Regions from separate parts of the Priestia megaterium genome, predicted to be linked through region 1. Evidence: riboswitches for the same ligand, from Rfam matches in the RefSeq annotation. Region 1 holds a riboswitch; the other holds the start of a gene.
The links. A riboswitch is a leader RNA that binds a small molecule or an ion and turns the genes downstream of it on or off. The one in region 1 is predicted to bind ZMP and ZTP.

Region 1 (3,428 bases):
TTGTCCAACAAAATAGTCTCCTTTTAACGATTGATATAAAGGATTAGGTATATTAACGGATTTAATATACGGTTTGCTCGACTCGTAATTTGACATACAATCGTCTCCTTTCTGGACTATATTTTAGGAGTTTTTTCTGTAAATGCTTGGACACATGCATATATAAATATATTTAATCTTTATATAAACGCAAAAAGATAGACCCGGTACTGAGCCTATCTTTTTCTATCGTTTTTACAAAAAATTTCCCCTTGGCCCTTTCCTTACTAATGCCCTCGTCGACTGCTGGTGTATAAACGGATTGTTTTTTGACTTTATATTCCGATGCTTTTTTTATCCGTCTACTATCCCTTCTTAAAGTAGTAATCACCTATTCTTTTGTAGTCATAAAATGAAGAATCTTTACCTTTTTTTCACAATACTCAATAATTTCATAACAGGTTGTGAGGATATCATGTCTAGACAGTTCTATTTCATCCAATACAAACTTTGAAAGCTGCTTTTGCAGAACCTCCAGCTTTTTGCTGTCTTCTTCATCGATCCACAGTCCTTCCGTAATACATACATCTGCTAGTTTGTTAATAGATTGAGCCGTCCAGTTTAAGCCGGCTGAAGAAACGGTTATTGTCAGTAAATCATTTTTTATAGCTAAAATAACCTGACACACATGGGTATAGGCATCAACTTTCTTTTGGATAAATGCTTTGCGAAGCTCTTGCTTGTATTGCTCTTTCGACATCGCTATAGCTACGACAGACGTAATGAAAGTTCCTGCCAGCGCGATGAGCGACCCTATCAAAATTCCTATCATTTCTCCTGACAAAACGTTCACCTCTTTAAAGGTATTTCTATATGCTATGGGAATGAAGGAAATGATATGAGGATAAGCACCATGTAAAAACAGCCCTAACTTAGAAAAGTTAGGGCTGAAACACTAAAATAGGATGATAACCAAATTAGATAATACGACTTGTAATAATTCCTTCAATTTGACCAATTTTTTCTTCTAGCTCAGGCACAATCTCGTCACTTACTTGATTGTCAATATCGATCATTGTATACGCATATTCACCGCGGCTTCTGTTCACCATATCTGCGATGTTTAAATTGTAGTTTGAGAATACTTGCGTAAGTTGTCCTACCATATTCGGTACGTTGTGATGGAAAGCAGCTACGCGTTTTTTCCCAGTGTAAGGAAGAGATGCATTCGGGAAGTTCACTGAATTTTTAACGTTTCCTGTTTCTAAGAAATTTTTCACTTGACGTGCTGCCATTACCGCACAGTTTTCTTCTGATTCTTGAGTTGATGCCCCTAAATGAGGAATTGGCACAACATTTTTCATGTTCAAGACATTTTGATTTGGGAAATCTGTAATATATCGACCAACTTTTCCACTTTCAAGAGCAGCTTTCATATCTTCTTCGTTTACAAGCTCACCGCGTGAGAAGTTCAAAATATGAACATCTGGTTTCATGATGCTAAACGTCTCTTTATTGAAAACACCTTTTGTATCGTCCGTTAATGGAACGTGAACCGTAATATAGTCAGATGCTGCAAATAGTTCTTCTAGAGACATTGCACGCTGTACGTTGCGAGACAAATTCCAAGCTGTATTAACAGAAATGAATGGATCAAAACCAATTACGTCCATATCTAAATCAAGCGCGTCGTTTGCTACAAGAGCACCAATTGCACCTAAACCAATAACGCCTAATGTTTTACCTTTGATTTCTTTTCCAACAAACTGTTTTTTACCTGCTTCAACTAACTTAGGAATTTGATCACCTTGGCCGTCTAATCCTTTTGTCCATTCAACTCCAGCAAATAAGTTACGAGAAGAAGCCATAATTGTAGTTAAAACCATTTCTTTTACTGCGTTTGCATTAGCTCCTGGCGTATTAAATACAACGATACCTTGCTCCGTGCAAGCGTCCACCGGTATATTGTTAACCCCTGCTCCAGCTCGTGCAATAGCTTTTAAATTTTGGTCAAATGCCATGCTGTGCATGTTAAAGCTACGCACGACAATCGCATCTGGATTTTCGCTGTCGTTGTCAATTTGATAACCTTCTTGATTAAAAACATTTAGACCTTTTTGTGCAATGTTGTTTAATGTTTTGATTGTTTGTACTTTTTCTAATGTTAATGTGCTCATTTTGTACTCTCCTCTGATTATCATCGTAGTTTTACATGTTTTTACCTTTGGATAAAGGAACTTCATTTTTAATTTTTTTAAAAGTCTGGTTTTTTAGCCTACATGTCTGATAACTTCTATATCCTCTCCCCCTAAACAGAAAGAGGTAAGAGATATGTATTAATCCCTTACCTCTGCCCAGGCGAACGGCTACGTCACTATATGCTTCCTCACGGTTATCCGCGTTTCGCCAGTCACATATAGTCTTTGAAATTAAGTATATTCTAGCAAACTCTTTCAGAACGTTCAACCTTTTTTTAAAAGTTTGCTTTTTTCAGTCTAATTTTTAATCTCTTTGGTGAATCTCCTAATATATTGACAAATACCCTAATACATGTTAAATAAAAAGAGTGATTAGCACTCTATCTATTCAAGTGCTAATTATTTTGTAAGCCCTATTTGGAAAGGAGAACTTCTTATGTCAAAAAAAGAATTTAAAGCCGAATCAAAGCGATTATTAGAGATGATGATTAATTCCATCTATTCTCAAAAAGAAGTATTTTTGAGAGAACTTCTATCAAATTCAAGCGATGCAATCGATAAAATTTATTACAAAGCTTTAACAGACGACTCCTTGCGTTTTAACAAAGAAAGCTATTACATAAAAGTAACACCCGATAAAACTAACCGTACCTTAACCATTACGGATACTGGAATTGGCATGACGCAAGAAGAGCTTGAAAGTAGCTTGGGCACAATTGCGCGAAGCGGTTCCCTTGCGTTTAAAAATGAAAATGAAACAAAGGACGGACACACGATTATTGGCCAATTCGGCGTTGGGTTTTACGCAGCGTTTATGGTGGCAGATGTCGTAACGGTGATTAGTAAAGCGTTAGGCAGCGATGAAGCCTATAAATGGGAATCTACTGGTGCTGATGGTTATACAATCGAACCTTGCGACAAAGAAACGGTTGGGACTCAAATCATTTTAAAAATTAAAGAAAATACAGAAGATGAAACGTATGATGAGTATCTAGAAGAGTATCGTTTAAAAGAAATCATTAAAAAGTATTCAGACTTTATCCGCTACCCGATTAAAATGGACATAACGGAAAAACGGCCTAAAGAAGGTTCTGATAACGAGCTAGAAGATTATACAGAAGAACAAGTTATCAACAGTATGGTACCGATCTGGAAGAAAAATAAAAATGAATTGACTTCAGAAGACTATGAGCAGTTTTATTCAGAAAAGCGCTACGGATTTGATAAACCGCTCACTCACCTTCATATTAA
Region 2 (3,428 bases), 1.6 Mb from region 1:
TGTTATTTACAAAAGGTAAAAAAGCGAATTGAGCAATAAACGGAATGATGAATAAAATAAATATTATGAATTTTCTGTTCAATTTTTACTCCTCCTCTAAAATTTATCTAACAATGTTCACTATGATAGCAAGTCTGACATAGTAAAGCAATAAGTTTTTTGAAAATTTCGTTATAAATTACGAAAATTTTTTTAGAAAAACAAAAAAAGGGTATGAGAAGAAGATATTTGAAATGATTAGGGAAGAAAAAGCAGGGGAGAACCTAAGCGCAGTTGCCTTTGAAACAAAAAAAGAACGGAAAAGAAGAAAGGTAGTTTTCTCGATGAGATAAAGTATATTGCTATTGCATTAAAGAAAAAGAATTTGTATGTTCAAATATAGATTTATGGAAGCTATAAAAACGAGCAAATAAAAAAACTAGACAATAAGTGCTTGTCTAGTTCCACCACTCTGTCAATGGTCCTTTGTCGCCATAAACAGGATCTGTTGTAGGAATAGGTACTTGTGCAATTTCATCAAATACGTGAGGGCGATCAGTTTGTTTTCCTGTTCGTAAGTTGTAATCCATGCCCTCTGGATAAGCTCCAACCACTTTAAAATCAGCAGTTGACTGCAGACGCATATGTCCTGTACCTGCAGGGAGTACGAGTACATCCCCAGCATGCACCACGATATTTTCTCCCATATGTCCACCTAGTTTTAAGCGTGCAGATCCGCTAATTACACCTAGTGCTTCATGAGAATTGCTGTGGTAATGGTGAAAATCATATATGCCACCTACCCAGCTGTTTTTCCAGTTGTGAGAATTAAAAATGCTCTCTACTTTCTCTTTCTTACTAATAAATACGTGTTCATACAACAAAACTGGAAGACGAGGGTGATTTGGAATGGTTCCGTCGTCATCAAAATAAAGAACTTTTACATTTGCATAATTCATAAGCATCCCTCTAACAATCTTTTTTCGTAATTTTCCCTGTTTTTTGCTTGCGTAAACAGAGAAGTTTGCTCGAAGTACTTCATTCGTTGCGAAGTGCATGATATGTAGGTGTTAACGTTTTCCAAAAAGAAGTCTCCCACTTCAAGCGTAGCTAAGTGGTGGGCAGTTTACTTTAGTATCTTTTCTTCATATTGTATATAAGTAAAGGGGCTAGTGCAAGAATTCTATGGATATATAGATGTTAATTCGTATTTTGTAAATGAATAATATATATTAATATAATTTTTAGAAGATGATATGCTCGTGAAGTAAAAGAAGCAAATAATAAGAAAGGTTAGAGTTTTAGTTGTTTTTTGTAATTAGGAAGAGATTTTAAAAAGATTTATTCGGAATTTTACGAATAATTCATTACTTTTGTAAAAGTAATGTAAACATTTTTGTGTATTGAGTAATAGTAATGAATGTTATATACTGATAAAAAATATATTCCTATATGTGACTGGCGCAACATGGATGACCATGGGGGAGCATATAGCGTATAAGCCGCGCGCCTGGGCAAACACTTGAGAAAATTTCGCAAGTGTTTTTTTTATTTTCCTAGGGAAGAGGAGTAGATTTGGATGAGCAATATGCAAAGGAAGATGGGAACATTTGCTTTAACCATGACAGGCATAGGTTCGATTATCGGTTCAGGATGGCTGTTTGGAGCATGGAAAGCAGCTCAAATTGCAGGACCAGCGGCTATTTTTTCATGGGTTATTGGAATGGTAGTTATTTTGACCATTGCCCTATCGTACGCTGAACTGGGCGCGATGTTTCCGCAAGCAGGGGGGATGGTTAAATATCCTCAGTATTCACACGGATCATTTATTGGATTTTTGGCTGCTTGGGCTAACTGGATTTCAATCGCTTCAACGATAACAGTGGAGGCTATTGCATCTGTGCAATATATGAGTACTTGGCCGTGGAAATGGGCTCGCTGGACTCATGAATTAGTAGACAATGGCATTTTAACGTCCAAGGGGTTGGCAGTTGCGTCTCTGTTATTATTCATTTACTTTTTTGTGAACTATTGGACGGTAAATCTCTTTGCTAAAGCAAACTCATTTATTACGATTGTTAAATTAATTATTCCTGGTTTAACGGCAGGGGCTTTATTTTTTGCTGGTTTTCATAGCGGGAACTTTTCAAGTGAGCATGGGGTAGCACCTTACGGATGGGCGAGTGTTTTAACGGCAGTGGCAACATCAGGTATCGTGTTTGCATTTAATGGGTTTCAAAGTCCTGTAAATATGGCAGGAGAAGCAAAGTCACCTAATAAATCGATTCCGGTAGCTGTAATTGGTTCAATTTTTATTGCTGGAATTGTATACATTATATTACAAATTGTTTTTATCGGAGCAGTAAGTCCGTCATCAATTGCGGATGGATGGAATCATTTGAATTTTAATTCTCCTTTTGCTGATTTAGCGATTGCGCTTGGAATTAACTGGCTAACAATTGTGTTATACGCAGATGCATTTGTTTCTCCTTCCGGCACAGGTGCTACATATACGGCAACGACTTCTAGAATGTTATACGGGATGCAGCAAAATGGATATTTGCCAAAGATATTTGGTACTCTTCATCCACTTTACAATGTCCCGCGCCCAGCTATGTGGCTAAATTTAGCAGCCTGCTTTTTGTTTCTCTTTTTATTTAGAGGATGGGGTGTCTTAGCAGAAGTGATCTCAGTAGCGACGCTTATCTCTTATATTATGGGCCCTGTAGCGCTTATAACATTAAGAAAAACGGCTTCACACTTTTACCGTCCATTTTATTTAAAAGGGGCATCAGTTATTGCGCCATGCGGCTTCGTTTTTGCTTCTTTGACGCTTTACTGGGCAAGGTGGCCACTTACAGGTGAAGTGATTTTTATTATGGCAATTGGCCTGCCAGTTTATTTTTATTACCAAGCGAAAAATAAATGGGTGGGCTTTAAAAAAGAATTTTTAACCGGGGCTTGGATGCTTATCTATTTAGCGTGCATGATTTTTATTTCCTACATAGGAAGCGAAAAATTCGGAGGCAAAAATATTTTACCTTTCGGATGGGATATGCTAGTGATTGCTTGCGTATCATTAGCCTTTTATTACTGGGGAATTAAAAGTGGCAAATCTAACCGATATATGAAAGAAGCTGAACAAATCAATCAAGAAAATTTTAAATCTAAATAAAAAAACACGAGCCGGTGCTCGTGTTTTTATTTAGATGAATGGAGAATTTAGACTTAGTTTTTATCAAAATATTGTAAAAAACATAGATTTTAAGGTTTAATGATTTACACAGAGGGAACCTTTATTTGGGATAAAGTTCTAAAAAAAACAAAATAAAGGGGATTGGACAGCTGTGAAAAAAATGAATGTTTTGGCTTTGGTTTTTGTACTTATGCTAGTATTAGCGGCTTGTAACAGTTCTAAGGAAACGGGAGGATCCACTTCGGCTAAAAAT

Region 2: another riboswitch for ZMP and ZTP. It lies ahead of CEQ83_RS04080 (glutamate/serine transporter AimA); the one in region 1 lies ahead of CEQ83_RS11825 (phosphoglycerate dehydrogenase).

What each region holds. Positions count from the first base shown of each region.
Region 1 covers NZ_CP023317.1:2,360,625-2,364,052, reverse strand. Annotated here, with positions in the region: partial or broken gene CEQ83_RS11835 (DUF6143 family protein) at 1-96, opposite strand, end outside; gene CEQ83_RS11830 (hypothetical protein) at 371-832, opposite strand; gene CEQ83_RS11825 (phosphoglycerate dehydrogenase) at 957-2,156, opposite strand; ZMP/ZTP riboswitch at 2,325-2,403, opposite strand; gene htpG (molecular chaperone HtpG) at 2,614-3,428, shown strand, end outside.
Region 2 covers NZ_CP023317.1:781,686-785,113, forward strand. Annotated here, with positions in the region: gene CEQ83_RS04070 (DUF3311 domain-containing protein) at 1-82, opposite strand, end outside; gene CEQ83_RS04075 (cupin domain-containing protein) at 438-1,037, opposite strand; ZMP/ZTP riboswitch at 1,424-1,502, shown strand; gene CEQ83_RS04080 (glutamate/serine transporter AimA) at 1,559-3,154, shown strand; gene CEQ83_RS04085 (DUF5105 domain-containing protein) at 3,336-3,428, shown strand, end outside.